DNA from 4 places in the Halomonas sp. 18071143 genome. Region 3 is predicted to be linked to each of the others. Evidence: predicted binding sites of a transcription regulator. Region 3 holds the regulator's gene; each other region holds the start of a gene.

Region 1 (4,609 bases), 1.1 Mb from region 3:
TCGACATCAAAGGGCTTGGGCAGGTACTCGAAAGCGCCCCCCTGATAAGAGGCCACCGCGCTATCCAGGTCCGAGTGGGCGGTCATGACAATGACCGGCAGATCGGGGTGAGCCGCACGCACGCGAGACATCAGGTCGAGGCCGTCGATTCCCGGCATGCGAATATCGGTGACCAGCACATCTGGTGGATTTTCCAGCAGCCGAGCCAGCGCCGTATCCGCCCGCTCGATACATTCGACATCCAGGTCGGGTTGCGCTAGCGCGCGCTCCAGCACCCAGCGGATAGCGCGGTCATCATCGACGATAACCACCCGTGCAACATCGGTACGTGTCGCCTCAGTCATGACGCATCTCCGGTAAATTAATAACCAATGGAATCAGTAAACGAAATTCGGTGTGTCCGGGTCGGGAATCGCATTCGATCAATCCTTGATGTTGATGCAAAATTGACTGAGCAATCGATAGCCCCAGGCCGCTGCCTTCCGCGCGGCCTGACACCATGGGGTAAAAAAGCGTTTCACGTAACGCATCGGGAATGCCGGGGCCGTTATCGATCACGCCCACCTCACTGACCAGCCGATGGCGCTCGGCCCCCAGCGTGAACTGGCGGCGGGCACGGGTGCGCAGGGTCAGCGTGGGGGACGGCGTGTCGGCTTCGCTCATGGCCTGTACCGCGTTGCGGGCCACGTTCAACACGGCCTGGATCATCTGCGACTCGTCGCCAGAAAGGTCCGGCAGACTGGGGTCATAATCGCGGTTAACGGTGACCTGCGGATGCTCGGCCAACAGCAGCGCACGCACGCGCTCCAGCACCTTGTGAATGTTCACCGGCTCATGCTTGATGATGCGGTTGGGGCCCAGCATGGAGTCCACCAGATCGCGCAGACGGTCCACTTCCTCGACGATGATGTGGGTAAACTCCCGCAAGGCCGGGTCGTCCAGATCGCGCTCCAGCAGCTGCGCCGCGCCGCGGATACCGCCCAAGGGGTTTTTCACCTCATGGGCCAGCCCACGCGCCAGCACCTTGATGGTCTCCTGGCGAGTGGTCAGCGCTTCTTCCCGGGAAATCTGCATCAGCCGATCACGGGGCTCCACCTCCAGCAGCAGCTCGTCGGCGGACAGCGGCGTCACGGTGTAATCCACCGTCAGGGGGTCACTATTGAGCGGCGTAATACGCGCTTCGCGTTGGGTGTAAGGGTGAAACGCATCGCGCGCCTTGGCCAGCACGTCATCGATACTCTCGTCACCGCCCAGCAGGGTGTCCAGACTGATGCCTTGTACCCGACTGAAGCTCACCGCCAGCAGCGCCTCGGCGGCCGGATTCATCCAGCGAACCCGAAGTTCGCCGTCCAGCAGCAATACCGCCGTCGTGAGGTGTTCTAGTAAGCGCTGATACATGGCGTGTCCTGAAGCGTCGCTAACCGTAGCGTTAGTGATTTAGCTGAGGAAGTGCAAAAAGCGCGCCAGGTTACCCAAAACGGCGCCATGCACGGCTTAGGGGCAGCCTACCGATACCGCTCGGGCGTTTATAGCGCAAGGGACGGAAGATTTAGCTAATTCAACGCACCATTATAGTGCATACACTTAATCAGCGATAAAAATCGTCACCTGATCGGTGCGATGCTGAATGCGCCCCTGGCTGTCCAGCAGCTCTGCCTGCAAACGATGCTGCCCCGGGGGCAAGCCTGCCAGCCAAAAGGCATCGCTATGCAGAGGGGATTGGCTAAGCTCGCCGTTGACGAGCAGCTGGATCTGGTGGTCCTCACGCAGCGCAGGGGAAACGCTGACCTCCACTGGCGTCATGCCACCGCGCAGAGAAGCCCCAGGCGCGGGGGCAACGATGATGAACCGGTCATAGGGCATGAACGGCTGGCCCGGGCGCCCTGCAGGGCGTGCCGCCGAGAGCGCGGCTGGGCGTGCAGCGGGCAAGCTGGGCAGAGGCGCCAGCCGCAACACTTCGCCGCCGCGCTCGGGGTTATCGGTAAAGGTCACGTTGCCCTGGGCATCAACGATGCGGTACACCGTTTGTGCCTTGGCAGCGCTTACCCACAGGCAGGCGGCCACGAAAACCCCTGTGGATAATATGGCTGACCATGCAACACGCCGCTTACTCACCATGCTGCCTCCTCAACTATTCTGCCCATAAAAAAACCCCGCCGAGGCGGGGTTTTGGCTCGTCACACCGCAAGGGTGATCTTAGCAGTCATGCCATCAGCTTAGCAGCTGTAGTACATGTCGAACTCGATCGGGTGAGTCGTCATGCGGATACGCTCGACGTCTTCCATTTTCAGTTCGATGTAAGCGTCGATCATCTCGTCGGTGAATACACCGCCTTCGGTCAGGAACGCACGGTCAGCATCGAGTGCTTCCAGGGCCTGGTCGAGGCTGTGAGCCACGGTGGGAACCGACTTGCCCTCTTCCGGCGGCAGGTCATACAGGTTCTTGTCCATGGCATCGCCAGGATGGATCTTGTTCTTGATACCGTCGATACCCGCCATCAGCATGGCAGAGAACGCCAGGTAGGGGTTCGCCGTCGGATCAGGGAAACGCGCTTCGACACGCTTGCCTTTCGGGCTGGCAGTGTACGGAATACGGATGGAAGCAGAACGGTTACGGGCGCTGTAGGCCAGCATGACCGGCGCTTCGAAGCCCGGCACCAGACGCTTGTACGAGTTGGTAGAAGCGTTGGTGAAGGCGTTCAGAGCACGGGCGTGCTTGATGATACCGCCAATGTAGTACAGCGCCATTTCAGACAGGCCAGCGTACTCATCGCCCGCGAACTGGTTCTGACCATCTTTCCAGAACGACTGGTGTACGTGCATACCAGAACCGTTGTCGCCTACCAGCGGCTTCGGCATGAAGGTAGCGGTCTTGCCGTAAGCGTGCGCCACGTTGTGGATCACGTACTTCATTTCCTGAACTTCGTCGGCTTTCTTCACCAGCGTGTTGAACTTCACGCCGATTTCGTTCTGACCAGCGTTGGCCACTTCGTGGTGGTGTACTTCGACGGTCTGGCCAATCGCTTCCAGGGTGTTACACATGGCACCACGGATATCGTGAAAGCTGTCGACCGGCGGAACCGGGAAGTAGCCACCCTTGAGGCGCGGACGGTGACCCAGGTTGCCAGTCTCGACCTTGCTATCAGTGGCCCAGGCGCCTTCGTCGGAAGTGATCTTGTACATGGAGCCCTGAATGTCAGACTTCCAGTGCACTTCGTCGAAGATGAAGAATTCAGGCTCCGGGCCAAAGAACGCAGTATCACCCAGGCCAGTAGACTGCAGGTAGGCTTCAGCGCGCTTGGCGATGGAGCGCGGGTCGCGGTCGTAGCCCTGCATGGTGGCAGGCTCGATAATGTCGCAACGCAGAATCAGGGTGGCGTCTTCGGTGAAGGGGTCCAGGAAGCCGGTGCCGTCTTCCGGGCGCAGGATCATGTCAGACTCGTTGATGCCCTTCCAGCCATTGATGGAAGAACCATCGAACATTTGGCCGTTTTCAAAAAACTCTTCGTTCACGTCACGCGCAGGCACGGTCACGTGCTGCTCTTTACCGCGAGTGTCGGTGAAACGCAGGTCTACCCACTTAACATCGTGTTCTTCGATTAGCGCAAGAGTCTTGGCTGACATAGTGCCCTCCGGTATGAGCGTGGCTTAAAGCTTGAAACAGTAAGCTATCGATAAAAGTGTTATGCAACAAATCGTCTACGTACCCTGGCACGTGGCGCATTTGTCTTTTTTGTTCGCTTTACGTTTGTTTGACCATGGATAACAAATCGCCCAGCGATCATTTCAGACCGGCTATCGTTGTAGCACGCCGAGAGGCTTCTGCCTATGACCTGCTAGCGACTGACAGACGGCCCATGAAACTGTTCACAAAACTGGCTACGAAGCTGTCACAAAACTGCCTACGAAGCTGTCACAAAACTGCCTACGAAGCCGTCACAAAACATAAGCACGTAGCATGCCAACTATGCACCAATATGGCCTTCAAAAAAATAACAGCATGATTCAAAAAGAAAAAATAATTATTCCTGATGCCTCTTGATGTCGCATTGGCTCGTCACGTCATCACATGGAGCACTGCACCCACCCAACCTGCACCAAAAAAATACGCAAAAAACAGTCTTTGCACAAAATTAGTGCATTAGCCAGACGGTCGATTTTTATGCGCTTCTCGACCCTTCCACTTGCTACGAAAAGAAACCAACACCTACAATAAATTACAAATAGGCGAGTCATTACCACATAAGGAAGCCACTGACATGGGTACGGTTTGCTTTATCGTCGATGCTTCTGTGGCGGGAGCCTGCCTTCCTCGCCACCTGCGATCCATTCGTCAATCTGGCCTGGCCGAGCATCTCGTGCCCGTGATCGTGACCGCCGCGTTTCTGGATGAGCGCTTCGCGACCCTGGAGCACCGTTTTCACGCCCACTGCCTCGTCACCCCAGAGAAGAAACTGGGCGCTCGCCTGAATCAGGCGGCGTATGTCAGCCAAGCAGAATGGCTGCTGGTGGCCATGCACAAACAGGTATTGCCTGCACAGCTATGGCCCCTGCTGTACCCCGAGCTAGATACGCAAACGCTGGATGCGCTGATCATCAGCGCGATAACG
Region 2 (4,609 bases), 1.9 Mb from region 3:
GACCGCGTCGTCAGGGTCGGTCAGTAGCTGGGTGATCAGCTCGAAGGCTTGCTGTGCCCCTTGAGTGATGATGACCTGTTCAGGCTGGCAGCGTACCGCCCGAGAGAGCCTCAGGTAGTCGCTGATCGCCACTTTCAATGCTGCCAGCCCGCCGCCGGTCTGATAATCCATCCACGCCACATCGGCGTTGCGCTGATGCTGGCGCACAAGCCGTTGCCACTGCGCTTCAGGAAACAGGTCCAGGGCGGGTACGCCGGGTGAGAACGCTCGGTAGCCGTTGCTGAGCGTCTTGCTCAGCGCCAATAGGGTGCGCCCTCGGGAAGAGTAGTGAACGGCCTTTGGAGGCGGTGCGGTCTCGGTATCCAGCACGCGAGGCAACTGCGCTACGTAAAGCCCCGCCCCTTGGCGTGCCACCAGCAGCCCCTCGGCCAGCAGCCTGTCCGTTGCCGCGAGGACGGTATTGCGGCTGACGCCCAGCGCATCCGACATGTGACGTGACGAAGGCAGCCGCTGGCCAGCCGTAAGTTTACCCTGGCGTACCCACTCCTTGAGCGGATGGTATAGCCGCTGACTGAGCGATCGCGTTGCGTGTTGATGCATGCGCAAGGCCAATGCGTCGATGATCCAGTCACTGTCGCTGGCGCTCTGTTTCACTGGTTCTCCTGAAAGGGTGCAAAGTGGCTCTTTTTAAGGAACCACTATAGCGGCAGACTGGGGCATTACTCCATGACTATCGAGGCAATGACATGACCCAGATTCGTCCAGCGGTGTTTGATGACCTGGCTCCCTTGAGTGAGCTGCTCGATGGCTATCGCCAATTTTACCAACAGCCCAGCGACTTGCCGGCTGCACGGAGGTTTCTCGAATTGCGGATGGGGTTGGGCGACTCCTACATTCTCGTCAGTGAGGCGAGCGATGGCTCACTGACGGGGTTCGTGCAGCTCTATCCGGGTGTTTCCACCGTGGGGCTGAATGCTCGGTGGACGCTCAATGACCTCTTCGTGCAGCCAGCGTCGCGCACGCAAGGCACCGGCAGAGCGTTGATGGAAGCCGCCGCCAGGCTGGCCCAGGAGCATGGAGTCGCACGTTTGATCCTCATGACTCAGGTAGAGAATCAGCGCGCCCAGGCGCTTTACGAGTCACTGGGCTGGCAGCGCAATACGGCGTTTTATGGCTATTTGCTCGACATAAAATAAACGTTTTTACACGGCCATTTAGTGGATGGTTTTTGCCGCAAGCCCTAACCAAGCCACGGTGGCGTCACGATGCGTGCGGGCTCCCGCTGCATGATGATGTCACCGTGGCGGACGGAGAGCAGTACGTCACCCTGGTTGCGTAGCACGCTGTAGTCGTCTTCTCCATCCAGCAGGTTGAAGCTGGCGGGTTTGCCCACCTCGATACCGTAACGCGCCTCGATGTTGAGCGTGCGGGCGCTGTTGTCGGTGATCAGCGACAGCGCCTGGCTGAAGTCCTGATAGCCCATCATCTGGCAGATATGCAGGCCAAAATCCAGCGTTCGCAGCAGCTTGCCGTTGCCCAGCGAGTACCAGGGGTCGAAGATGGAGTCTTCGGCAAAACAGACGTTGATACCGGCTTCGTTGAGTTCCTTGACGCGTGTCACGCCGCGCCGTTTGGGATAGGTGTCGAAGCGCCCTTGCAGGTGGATGCTTTCGGTGGGGCAGGAAATGAAGTTGATGCCCGAACGCTTGAGCAGCAGAAACAGTTTCGAACAGTAGGCGTTGTCGTAGGAGTGCATGGCGGTGGTGTGGCTGGCGGTCACGCGGCTGCCCAGCTCATGAAACAGTGCCTCACAGGCGAGCACTTCGAGAAACCGCGAGTTGGGATCATCGATTTCGTCGCAGTGCACGTCCACCAGGCGGTCGTACTTGATGGCCAGCTCGATGACGCGCTTCATGGACGCCACGCCCAACTCTCGCGTGTACTCGAAGTGAGGAATGCCGCCTACCACATCGGCGCCAAACTCCAGCGCCTCTTCCATGAGCTTGTCGCCGCCGGGGAATGAAAGCAGGCCATCCTGTGGAAAGGCCACCACCTGAATGTCGATTTTGTCCTTCAGCTCGTCTCGCAGTGTGCAAAGGGTTTTCAGGCCTACCAGGCTGGGGTCGCTGGTGTCGGCATGGGTGCGCACGAACTGCACGCCGTTGCCGATCAACAGGTTGAGGGTCTTCAGTACGCGCTCCCGAATGTCCGCCTCGTCGAGCAACGGCTTACGCTCTCCCCAGCGTTCGATGCCCTCGAACAGCGTGCCGCTCTGGTTCCAGTGAGGCTCGCCAGCGGTCAGGGCCGCATCCAGGTGGATATGCGGCTCGATAAACGGCGCACACAGCAGTTTGCCGCCGGCATCCCTCTGGCCTTCGCCTGCCGTTTGCGGCGCATCCTGAGCGGTGATTGCGGTGAAGACGCCGTTCTCGATATCCAGCCGATAAAGCCCAGGGTGCTGGCGAAGGCGGGCATTGATGATCTGCATGTTCATAAACAGGTGCTCACTTATTGTTTGGCCGTCGATGGGAAGCTATCACCCAGCGTAGCGTGCTTCAGACGTAGCAGTACGGCGTAGCTGCCTGCCGCGACTGCGACACCCACCAGCGGCGGTAGTAACGGAGAAAAATAGGCAGCCCCGGCACCAATGGCATAGGCGGCGAGGCCGCGCCGATTGAAATCGGGTAGCTGCGCAGAGGCCAAAGCAGGGTAGCGGCCTCGGTGCCTGAGCCAAAAATCAGCCATGATCACCCCGCCCATGGGAGGGATAAACGTGCCGAGCAGCACCAGAAATGGAATGAGCAGGTTGTACATGCCACCTACCGCCAGCATGGTACCAATGGCGGCGCCGCTGACGGTGACCATGCGGCGCTTTTCGGTGCGCAGCAAGTTGCATCCCGCCACGGCGAAGTTGTAAATCGTGTTGTCCTGGGTCGTCCATATGTTCAGGAACAGCATCAATACCGCGAGGGAGAGAAAGCCTTGGGCAATGAGAACATCGACGATATCTGCCTGCTGGTAAATCATCGTGCCCAAGGCACCGGTCAGCACCATCAATCCATTGCCAATGAAAAAAGCGGCCAGCGTTGCGATCACCGCAACTTTCGGCGTCCTGGCAAAGCGACTCCAGTTGGTCGCCTGGGTGCCACCGCTGATGAAGGTACCGATAATCACGGTGATCGCCGCTGCGACACTCATACTTTCCGTTGGCGTTTGCTGGCTTAATCCTGCAAAGCCGCGCACATCGACCAGCCCGGTGAACAGGCTGACCAGGATGAAGAGCATCATGGCGGGTACGGCGAAGCGCGATAGCCAGTCCATGCCTCGATAGCCGATCATGGCGGTCACGCAGAATCCAAAGCCAAACAGCACCATCAAGGGGATTTCCAGCCATTCAGGCATCCCCGTGGTGCGTACCAGTACCAGAGCTATCGTGGCGGTTCCCCAGGCGTACCAGCCAATCTGCGTGAAGCCGAGGAAGATGTCAGAGAGTTTGCTGCCTTTTTCGCCGAAGCAGAACCGTCCCATCAGGACGGCATTCAGGCCGCTCTGGCAGGCGATATAAGCCAGCGTTGCTGCGTAGATACCCAGTAGCAGGTTGCCTGCCACGATAATCCACAGTAACTGGCCAATCGGGAAGGCTTGGCCCAGGGAGCCACCCGCCCACATGGTGGCGGTGAAAAAGGTAAAGCCAAGCAGTACCGCTGAGGTAGAGAGTAGCCCTTTCCGAGCCTGGAGGGGTACTTCGCTAAGTGGGTAGTCTGAATGGTGCATCTTTTTCCCCTTCGATACGTTGTCGCGTGTCATGGTCAAGAAAGATGCAGCAAGCCGCATGCCAATCAGGCGTGGTCAGGTAACAAGAAACGTTTAAATTTTTAGCTACTCGTGCGCGTCTTTAATGGTAGTTTGCGAAAAGAAGACAGGAATAACGAGCGCGCACGCGCACCACAAGGTAACGAGCGCTCTGCATGGCGTGGCGCTAACGTGCCATTGACAGGATCGATGATCAGCAATGGGCGATGTGGCAAGACGTGGCTGAGGGGGAGTCGGCCAATATGAAACCATCAAGCTCGGAAGAGCCACCGTCGCCAGCCGTCCGGTTGCCCTGGTACCGGACGCTGGTCGGTAAAGTGGCGGTATTCATGGTGCTGGGGGTAGTCTTTGCCTACTCTATGGGGGCCTTGCTGGGCTTTGCCATCGTGGAGCGCAGTGCACGCGAACAGTGGGCCCGGGAAGCGCTGGTCAATGCCCAGATCGTGAGCGCCACGATTCGGCGGATCTACACGAATGTCGCGGTACGCACGGACCTCTCAGGCCAAGTGACGCACCTGGTGTCCGAACAGCCCATTGGGGATGAAGACTCGGTGCTCAGCACGGGGTTCAGCCCCGTGGATGTGTTGGCGCTGGCGAGTGCGCAAACGCGCCACAACGTCTGGCTGTTTTCACGTTTGCCAGATGGCGGCTTCGCCATGGTCGCCGATGCCCACCACGGTGAAGAGACCACGCTCGAACTCCCCCACGTCCCAGAGCTGCCGCTGGCTGCTTCTGGCAGTGAGCTGTACGTGGGCTTTGCCCGGCTTGGCAAGCAGGAGCACTTCATCAGCGCATT
Region 3 (4,609 bases):
TCATATAGCTACGTTGACTGCTTTGGTAGGCGGGCAGCCACTTGTCCAACCAGGCATGAATATCGTCACGCATGTCATCGACGATGGGGTAGCCGCCCAGGAAGGCCTGAATATTGGCATCGCGTCCGGTGAACTGCCGCAGGCTGGGGTCCCAATAAGGGTTAGGCAGGCAGCGCACGTCAAACACGATATCGGCATCCATGGGTACGCCCCGCTTATAGCCGAAGGATTCAAACGTCAGGGTCAGCTGGTCACGCCGTTGGTGAGCGACCTGATCGGTGATGCGACGGCGAAGATCGTGCACCGAGAGGCGTGACGTGTCGATCAACAGGTCGGCCAGATCGCGAATGTCGAGCAGCGTCTGCTCTTCCTTGTCGATGGCTTCTTCCAGGGTCATGTCACTATCCCGGGTCAGCGGGTGGCGCCGCCGGGTGGCCGAGTAGCGCTCCAGCAGAATGCGTGCGTCCGTGGTCAGGTAGATGACCTGAAAACGGATCTGGCGTTGACGTAGCTCTTCCAGTAACGCAGGCAACTGCTCCAGCGCCGTGGGCAGGTTGCGCGCATCGATGCTGACCGCCAGGTGAGTTCGCCCCCCTTGCTCGCGCAATTCATCGACCAGCGAGCCCAGCAGCATGGCGGGCAGGTTGTCGATGGCGTAATAGCCAAGATCCTCCAGCGCCTGTAGGGCGATGGACTTGCCGGACCCTGAGCGGCCGCTAATGATCACCAGCTGCATAGCGCATCTCTCTTGGGTATCAAAGGGATAGAGGGCTTGCCGTGTGCCTTGCTGCCTGGCAATGGCTGCGCTAGGCAGCCTGCTCGCGAATCTTGTCGGTCAGCAGCTCGAGCAATGCGCGCTGGCTACTGACATTGCGCAGCTGTTGGCGTGTGGCAGCGTCATTCATGATCGTGGCCACCTGCCCCAGCAGGGCCAGGTGCGTGTCATCGGCTTCTTCGGGAACCAACAGCACGAAGACCAGATCGACCGGGTCACCATCGATGGCATCGAAGTCGACGGGCTCGGCTAGCTTGAGAAAGCCAGCAATGGGCGTGCTGCAGTGAGGACTGCGTGCATGGGGGATGGCTACGCCATTGCCGATACCAGTGCTGCCCAGCCGTTCACGGCCAATCAGGCGACTGAAGACTTCCTGACTGTCCAGGCTGGGCGTGTTCTGAGCGATAAAGGTGCTGAAAAACTCCAGCACCCTTTTTTTGCTGCCCCCGGGCACGTCGTACAGCACGCGCTCCGGGGGGAGTATGGTTTCCAACGTCATCGGTTTAACGCACGCCAGCGCCTTGGGCGCGGGCTTGTGCTTTTTCCTTGTGTTTTACCAGCTGACGGTCGATTTTGTCCGCCAGGGCGTCAATGGCCGCGTACATGTCATTATCCTGCGCTTCCGCATGCAGGTCTGCTCCTGCGGCATGCAGCGTGCAAGCCGCTTGCTGGCGCTCCTTTTCGACAGATAAGGTGACCTGGACGGTCGTGATGTTGTCGTAGTGACGCTCAACGCGTTCCAGCTTTTCGTTTACGTAGTCACGCAAGGCGTCAGTCAGTTCAACGTGATGACCAGTGATGTTTACTTGCATTGACGTGCTCCTTATCCATCGGACTGTACTTCGATTGTAACCCTTTTTGGGCCATTGCAAAGCCCTCGCCGCGAGTTTGTTGGGCAAGAGCGTTTAACTAGCGCAAACGGCGTCGCTCGCTCGACGAAGGTATACCCATCGACTCTCGGTACTTGGCGACGGTGCGGCGTGCCACGGTAATGCCACCCTCTTCCAGCAGGGTGACCAGGCGACTGTCGGAGAGTGGCTTGCCTGGCGGCTCGTCCTGAATCAGTTTCTTGATGCGTGCTCGAATGGCCGTGCTGGAGTGGCTGTCGCCGCCCTCCTGGCCGCTGACCTGGCTGGAGAAGAAGTACTTGAGCTCGAAGACCCCGCGCGGGGTATGAATGTATTTCTGGGTGGTGACCCGGGAGATGGTCGATTCATGCATCTCTACCGCTTCGGCGATATCGGCCAGAATCAGCGGTTTCATGGCCTCTTCACCCTGCTCGAGGAAGCCTATCTGGCGGGCAATGATCTCGCGCCCCACGCGCAGCAGCGTGTCGTTGCGGCTCGACAGGCTCTTGATCAGCCAGCGAGCCTCCTGGAGGTGCTCTTTCAAAAACTGGTTGTCCTGGCTCTTGTCGGCGCGCTTGATCAGGCTGGCGTAGTCGGGCTGGATACGTAGCCGAGGCAGCGCTTCCGGGTTGAGTTCCAGATGCCAGCCCTCGTGATCGTGACGTACCACCAGGTCCGGCGTCACATAGCTGTCGTCGGTGACGCCGTAGGCGCTTCCGGGGCGAGGGTCAAGGCTGCGGATTAAACGAATGACATCGTCCAGCTGCTCGTCATCGAGGCTCAGGCGTCGTTTCAGCAGGCGCATGTCGTCCTTGCCCAGCGCTTCGAGAAACTGGCGTACCAGACGCTTGGCGGGCATCAACAGCGGAGTGTCTTCGGGTAGCGCGGCCAGCTGCAGCATCAGGCACTCGCGCAGGTCACGGGCGAACACGCCAGTAGGCTCGAACTGCTGCAGGCGCAGCAAGGTGTTTTCGACCTCGCGTTGGCTCAGGCCATCGTGGCCCTGCGCCTTGAGCCCCTCGCGGATGTCGTTGAGCGGCTGGGTCAGATAGCCGTTGGCATCCAGCGCATCGATGAGGCTCTCGGCAATGGCTTGCTCACGCGCAGAGAAGTCGGTCATGGCCAGTTGCCAGAGCAAGTGCCCGTGAAGGCTCTGCCCGGCCGCCTGGCGCTCGAAGTCCGGGCCTTCGCTACTGCCGCCCGCGCTGCCCATGTCCTGGTAGGTGTCGGACCAGTCGCTGTCCACGGAGAGCTCGTTGGGAATGCTGTCTGCCCACTCGGCTTCCTGAGGCTCGCTGACCGCCTGTTCGCCAAACTCATCCTCCTGTTCGAGCATGGGGTTGGCATCCAGCGCCTGCTGAATTTCTTGACGAAGGTCCAGCGTCGATAGCTGAAGCAGCGCAATGGCCTGCTGCAGCTGAGGTGTCATGGTCAGCTGTGTGCCGATGCGCAGTTGAAGAGAAGCTTTCATGACCATCTGAGAACCACTCGTTAATCAGAAAGCTCCACCCTAGAGCGACTCTCCGTTTGGTGCAAGTGCAATAAGCATGCCACTAAATAAAATGTCTTCGTGGGCCATTATTTAAAGGCGGAAGTCGGCGCCCAGGTAGACGTCGCGCACCTTCTGGTTATTGAGAATTTCCTGGGGGTTTCCACTGGCTATGATGTGTCCGTCGCCAACAATATAGGCAATATCGCAGATATCCAGGGTTTCACGCACGTTGTGGTCGGTAATCAGCACGCCAATATGGCGCTTCTTGAGCGCGCGTATGATCGACTTGATATCGCCCACGGAAATGGGGTCGACGCCAGCAAAAGGTTCGTCCAGTAGAATGAAGGCGGGCTCGGTGGCCAGCGAGCGGGCAATTTCCACCCGTCGCCGCTCGCCGCCCGACAGGCTCATGCCCAGGTTGTCGCGAATATGGGTGATGTGGAAGTCTTCCAGCAGGGATTCGAGCTTCGCTTCTCGGCTATTGCGGTCCAGCTCCCGGCGCGTTTCCAGAATGGCCATGATGTTGTCGGCCACCGACAGCTTGCGAAAGATCGATGCTTCCTGGGGCAGGTAGCCGATACCCGCCAGCGCGCGTTCATGCATGGGCGCCCGGGTCAGGTCGAGATCGTCGATGCCCACCTTGCCAGCATCGGATTTCACCAGGCCGACGATCATGTAGAACGAGGTGGTCTTGCCCGCGCCGTTAGGGCCCAGCAGGCCCACCACGCTGCCCTGGGCAATTTCCAGATTGATATCCTTGACCACGCGGCGGCGTTTGTAGCTCTTGGCCAGATGCTGTGCATGGAGTGTCTTGACCGCTGCGGTGTCGGGGGTCATCGCTGTCACGGGGCGTCCTCTCGCTATTGTTCGGGCTGCAGGGTCATGCGGATGCGCTGTGGCGAACTGCCGCTGACATCAGAGCGCGCTTGCACCACCCCGCGGTCGATGAAGTATTCGAGCCGTCCCCCCTGGAAACGATCCCCTTGCTGGGTCAGTTCGGCTTGGTCGATGAGCTCGACGCGGCGTTCGGACACGTGGTAGACGATGCGGCGCGCCCAGCCTTCCATGGGCGTCGTCTGGTCTTCCAGTTGATTGCGCAGGTAGGCACGCTCGCCCGTGGCGACGGCCCGGGAGAGTTCGCCGGCCTGGTTGCGGTGAATTTCGACACGCTCTCCCCGCAGCTGCATTTCACCCTGACGAATATCGACATTGCCAGAGTAAACCGCCGTGCCCGCGCGCTGGTCCAAGTCCAGGCGGTCGGCCTCTACTTCGATAGGGGCTTGTTGTTGAGCAGTAGCAGGCAGCGCGCCTACGACTACCATGGGAACGGCAAGGGCGAGCAGTGCCGTACGAAGCAGGGCGTTCATGGCGACTCCTGAGAAGAGTGGGGGGCGGGCGGATGCACGCCGCGCACGTTATTGATCAAGCTGACACGACTATCGTCCAGCCAGACATCCATACGGGATGCCTCGATACGTTGGGGCGGCTGCTGCA
Region 4 (4,609 bases), 1.9 Mb from region 3:
CGGGTCTTCGCACCACATTTGCGCTTCCATGATGGCCATCAGCAGAGCTTTGGTGGCGTTGGGGTGGGCTTCGACGTAGTCGCTGCGCATGGCGAAGGCTTTTTCCGGGTGATCGTTCCACAGCTCGCCAGTGGTATTGGCGGTGTAGCCGATGCCCTGGTTGATCAACTGCTGGTTCCAGGGCTCGCACACGCAGAAGGTGTCCATACTGCCCACCCGCATATTGGCCACCATCTGGGCGGGGGGAATGGTTATGGTGGAAATATCGCGGTTGGGGTCGATGCCCCCGGCGGCCATCCAGTAGCGAATCCACATGTCGTGGGTGCCGCCGGGGAAGGTCATGGCGGCGCTGACTTCATTGCCTCCACTGCGCTTTTCCGCCAGGGCCTGGGCAAACTCACGGGTATCCAGCGCGACCTTGAGGTCGGCGTACTCATCGCCCACCGAGATGCACTGCCCGTTGAGATTGAGGCGCGCCAGAATGCTCATCGGCACGGGAATATTGTTGGGGGTCATGGCACCGCTGGCGATCAGGTAAGGCATGGGCGTCAGGATGTGCGCGCCATCGATCCCGTTACGCTGGGAACCCAGCACCAGATTGTCTCGGGTGGTACCCCAGGAAGACTGCTTGAGGACCTCCACATCGGTCATGCCGTGCTTGGCAAAAAATCCTTTTTCATCGGCCACGAACAGCGGCGCTGCATCCGTCAGCGCAATGAAGCCGAGTTTGGCCGACGTGGTTTCCAAAGCGCCGTTGGCAAAAGCCCAGCTCATGGGCAGGCTGCTGAGCACGGCAGAGCCTCCCACCACGGCGGCGGAGCTTTTGAGAAAGTGGCGACGTTCCGGTGAGTGGGACGAAGAGATTTTTTTGCGCATGACACGGTTCCTGCCCTTTGGAGACAAAAACGGCGCCTGCAATCAGCCCCCGTTGAGGAGCTGTTGCAGACGCCGTTGTCTGTTGATCGTCTTTTTTATCGCCGGGTCCACGTTGACCCAGTTCGCTATCCTCTTGCCTTGTGCAGCTAACATGCCAAATGGCTGAGCCGTTTTGGCGAAACATCAGCTTTTCAAAAGGTTAGTCAGAAGTAGGGTAAGGCCAGCTTGTGGTTAAAGGGAGTGGGCATGGTGCGCTGCAGCGTGGGAATGGTGCAGTTTTGGCGAAGCTGCACGAAAAAGAAGCATGGTTGTTAGCAAGTTATCTATAACGTCAAACAATGTAAACCCTATTGTCGGAATAGTGACCGCCCAACAGAATGTGGTTAACACATTAAGGCTCGGTAACGGGCATCACATTCAAGGAAAGGGATTTCTCGACTGGGCTGACTAATTTTGGTTGGCCAGCGAGGGGGAGCATGAACAAGCTACTGGCAAATATCTCGGTAAAAACAGGCCTGACCGTTGTACTGGCCATCTTCGGTTTATTGATCATGGTGGTCGCTTTTATTGGCCACCAATCGGGAAAAAGAGGAGGTGAGTCTCTTGAGGCGTTGGATGATATCGCGATGCATCAGATGTTACCGCTTGTGCGTGCTCAGCGCTCGGTGGGGTTTGCTCAACTGGCTTACATGAACGCTGTTGTATCTGCTGAGAATGGACAGCAACAGCGAACCCAGGCTTATCTGGCAGAAGCTGACGGCTTCTTGCAATCAGCCCAGCGCTACTTTGCCGAGTTCGAGGCTTCGTCCCCCCGTGACATCAATGGCGAATTGGCCGATGCCGTCATTACCGACTTTCATGCGGTCATGCAGCAAGGGCTTGTGCCGCTCGCTGCGGCGGTCACCTCTGGTAATGATGTTCAACTGGCGGGGGCACGGCAAGCTATCAGCCCTCTTAACCAGGAATTTATCTCATCGAGCATGGCGTTCAATGACTTCCTCGAGGATTACGGTGATCAATTGGTGGCCAACTATGAACGCGACATGCAAATGTTCGGTTACATCGATATCGCCGTGATCATCGTTGCGCTTTTGACCATCGTGCTGGTGCGTATGGCCATGGTGAGGTCCATCGTCAAGCCGCTGGATGAAGCCGTGGTGCACTTCGAGCGCATTGCCGAAAACGACCTGTCATCCCGCGTGGACCTGCGCGGAAGCAATGAAATCGGCAAGCTGTTCAGTGCCATGCAGCGCATGCAGAATGGCCTGTTGGCCACGATATCGACCGTGCGTGACAGCAGCGGCTCGATCTACATCGGCGCACGAGAAATTGCCGGGGGCAACGCCGATTTGTCGTCGCGCACCGAGCAGCAGGCGGCCTCCCTGCAGGAAACTGCCGCCAGCATGGAGCAGTTGACCCAAACCGTGCGGCAGAACGCTGATAACGCACGCCAGGCCAGCACGTTGGCCAACGATGCTTCGGGTAAAGCGGTAGAAGGCGGTGATGTGGTCGAGCAGGTCATCTCGACCATGCACGGGATTTCCTCGAGCTCCCAGCAGGTGGCCGATATCATCAACGTGATCGACTCGATTGCGTTCCAGACCAATATCCTGGCACTCAATGCCTCGGTCGAGGCTGCCCGGGCAGGCGAGCAGGGGCGCGGTTTCGCAGTTGTCGCCAGCGAAGTACGCAACCTGGCTAGCCGCAGCGCCGAGGCGGCCAAGGAGATCAAGCGATTGATCGATGCTTCCACGGCGCAGGTCAATGAAGGCTCTCAACTGGTAGAAAAAGCCGGTGCCACCATGCGGGAAGTCGTCGGATCGGTACGCCGAGTCACCGACATCATGGACGAAATATCGGCAGCCTCCCAAGAGCAGAGCGCGGGCATCGAGCAGGTCAATCAGGCCGTCGCTCAGATGGATGAGGTCACCCAACAGAACGCGGCGCTGGTGCAAGAGGCGTCTGCGGCGGCCAGCTCTCTGGAGGAGCAGGCCGAGCGGTTGGAGGGCGTGGTGGCGGCATTCCGCCTGGAACAGGGGGCTGAAAGTCGTCAGCCCGCGCTGGCTACCCCGCCGCCCCGCGGCGAGCTGCTGCGCCCCCAGCTTACGAGTAAGCCAAAGTCCAAAGCGACCGCCAGTGCCGAGCAGGAGTGGGAAGCGTTTTGATAGGCTGAGGTTATCTCTATGAGCCACAGAGCCCCGCCACCGTAAACCGGTGGCGGGGCTCTGTGTTTTGCATCTGTATGATTAAGCAGCAAGCCGACTTTTCAGGCAGCGCCTAGTTGAGCGCGCTGGCCACTTCCTCGATTTGCAGGGCCAGGCTCTGCAGGCCGCCGCCAGAGAGGTACCAAAGCGCAGGGGTGAGCATCACCAGTTGGGCGTCTGTGCCCGCTTCCGCCCACTGCTGGCGAAGCTGCTCGGCGTCTGCGGGCTCGTTGCCAATGGCCGCGCTGCGGTCGATCACCAGCACGATATCAGGGTCGATCTCGGCAATGGCGTCAGCGGAAAGCGGTGTAAAGGTGCGTTCGCCGCGTACTTCGGGGGTGACGCTCTCGGGCATCTCCAGAGCAACAATGCCCAATACTTCATGAACCACCGGGTGCTGATTGAGCATCAGGTTGCCGCCATTATGGGTGACCACCAGCGTCGTCGGGGCGTCCTGCAGGGCTTCCCGCTGGCGCTCGATTTCGCTATTCAGCGTCTGCAGGGCCTCTTCGGCCGCGTTTTCCACGTCCAGCTGGCTGGCCAGTTCACGCACGTTGCGCTCGACGGAGTCAAGATACGCCTCACCGGTCACGCTGGCATCGAACAGCGGGGCGATCTCGTCCAGCGCGTCGGCCCACTCTGCCTGGCGGCCGGTGTGTACGATCAGCGTTGGGTTGGCCTCTGTCAGTGCGTCCATGTCAGGGGAGCGCAGGCCGCCAATGTCGGTGTAGCTGTCGGCGGCATACTGCTCGAGGTAGTTCGGCAAGCTGGCTTTGGGCACGCCCACCACCTGCTCACTCACCCCCAGGGCGTCCAGCGTATCCAGGCTGCCTAGATCAAACGTGGCAATGCGCTGGTCGGCGCTTGCGGCGGCGCTGGCCAGCAGTAGTGCAGTGGCGATGGCGGTGACTTTCATGAGAGGCCCTTTTTTGAGGAACACAGCTTTGAGAAACACAGCTGTTCTTTGAGAAATATAGCTATATGCAATAATTTCTCATCATCGCAGCAAGCAGCGGCGTTGTCGCGTGTTGAAAAGGGAACGGCACGTTGCAGAAAATGCGACCGCCTCCGTAGAGGCGGCCGTGGTGGCGCATGGTGATCAAGCAATCAGACGACTTAAGAGGCGACGCGGAAGGGGTTGCGTGGGTCGTCGTCCCAGGCGAGGAAGGGCTTGCCGGTTTCCTGAGGCACCATGGTGATGCAGTTTTCCACCGGGCAGGTGATCTGGCACAGGTTGCAGCCCACGCACTCGTCTTCGATGACCTCGTAGCGGCGCGCGCCGTCCTGCTCGGTGAGCTTGGCAATCGACTGGTGAGAGGTGTCCTCGCAGGCGATATAGCAGCGGCCACACTCGATGCACAGATCCTGGTCGATATGGGCGATGGTCTTGAAGTTGATGTCCAGGTGCTTCCAGTCGGTGGTTTGCGGTACCGCCTTGCGGGAAAACGCTTCGATGGAGTCGTAGCCCTTCTCTGCCATCCAGCGGGAGAGGCCGTCTTTCATTTCCTCCACGATTCGGAAGCCATTGA

What was found. Region 3 encodes sigma-54, which starts transcription at its own class of promoters, with help from an activator protein. Its sites were predicted from a motif close to TGGCACNNNNNTTGCTNT; they were not measured.
Region 1: the regulator sigma-54 is predicted to act here: its motif matches at 1,449-1,466, upstream of glnL (nitrogen regulation protein NR(II)).
Region 2: the regulator sigma-54 is predicted to act here: its motif matches at 3,821-3,838, upstream of codB (cytosine permease).
Region 4: the regulator sigma-54 is predicted to act here: its motif matches at 1,016-1,033, upstream of KVY02_RS15945 (CmpA/NrtA family ABC transporter substrate-binding protein).

The regions. Positions count from the first base shown of each region.
Region 1 covers NZ_CP078120.1:298,876-303,484, reverse strand. Annotated here, with positions in the region: gene glnG (nitrogen regulation protein NR(I)) at 1-344, opposite strand, end outside; gene glnL (nitrogen regulation protein NR(II)) at 337-1,398, opposite strand; gene KVY02_RS01525 (DUF4124 domain-containing protein) at 1,585-2,064, opposite strand; gene glnA (glutamate--ammonia ligase) at 2,217-3,623, opposite strand; gene KVY02_RS01515 (hypothetical protein) at 4,259-4,609, shown strand, end outside.
Region 2 covers NZ_CP078120.1:3,396,933-3,401,541, reverse strand. Annotated here, with positions in the region: gene KVY02_RS15990 (MocR-like pyridoxine biosynthesis transcription factor PdxR) at 1-600, opposite strand, end outside; gene KVY02_RS15985 (GNAT family N-acetyltransferase) at 747-1,196, shown strand; gene codA (cytosine deaminase) at 1,241-2,494, opposite strand; gene codB (cytosine permease) at 2,509-3,774, opposite strand; gene KVY02_RS15970 (GGDEF domain-containing protein) at 4,056-4,609, shown strand, end outside.
Region 3 covers NZ_CP078120.1:1,433,587-1,438,195, forward strand. Annotated here, with positions in the region: gene rapZ (RNase adapter RapZ) at 1-736, opposite strand, end outside; gene ptsN (PTS IIA-like nitrogen regulatory protein PtsN) at 807-1,274, opposite strand; gene hpf (ribosome hibernation-promoting factor, HPF/YfiA family) at 1,279-1,587, opposite strand; gene KVY02_RS06620 (RNA polymerase factor sigma-54) at 1,685-3,100, opposite strand; gene lptB (LPS export ABC transporter ATP-binding protein) at 3,206-3,952, opposite strand; gene lptA (lipopolysaccharide transport periplasmic protein LptA) at 3,976-4,482, opposite strand; gene lptC (LPS export ABC transporter periplasmic protein LptC) at 4,479-4,609, opposite strand, start outside.
Region 4 covers NZ_CP078120.1:3,387,456-3,392,064, reverse strand. Annotated here, with positions in the region: gene KVY02_RS15945 (CmpA/NrtA family ABC transporter substrate-binding protein) at 1-876, opposite strand, end outside; gene KVY02_RS15940 (methyl-accepting chemotaxis protein) at 1,353-3,041, shown strand; gene KVY02_RS15935 (ABC transporter substrate-binding protein) at 3,154-3,996, opposite strand; gene preA (NAD-dependent dihydropyrimidine dehydrogenase subunit PreA) at 4,197-4,609, opposite strand, start outside.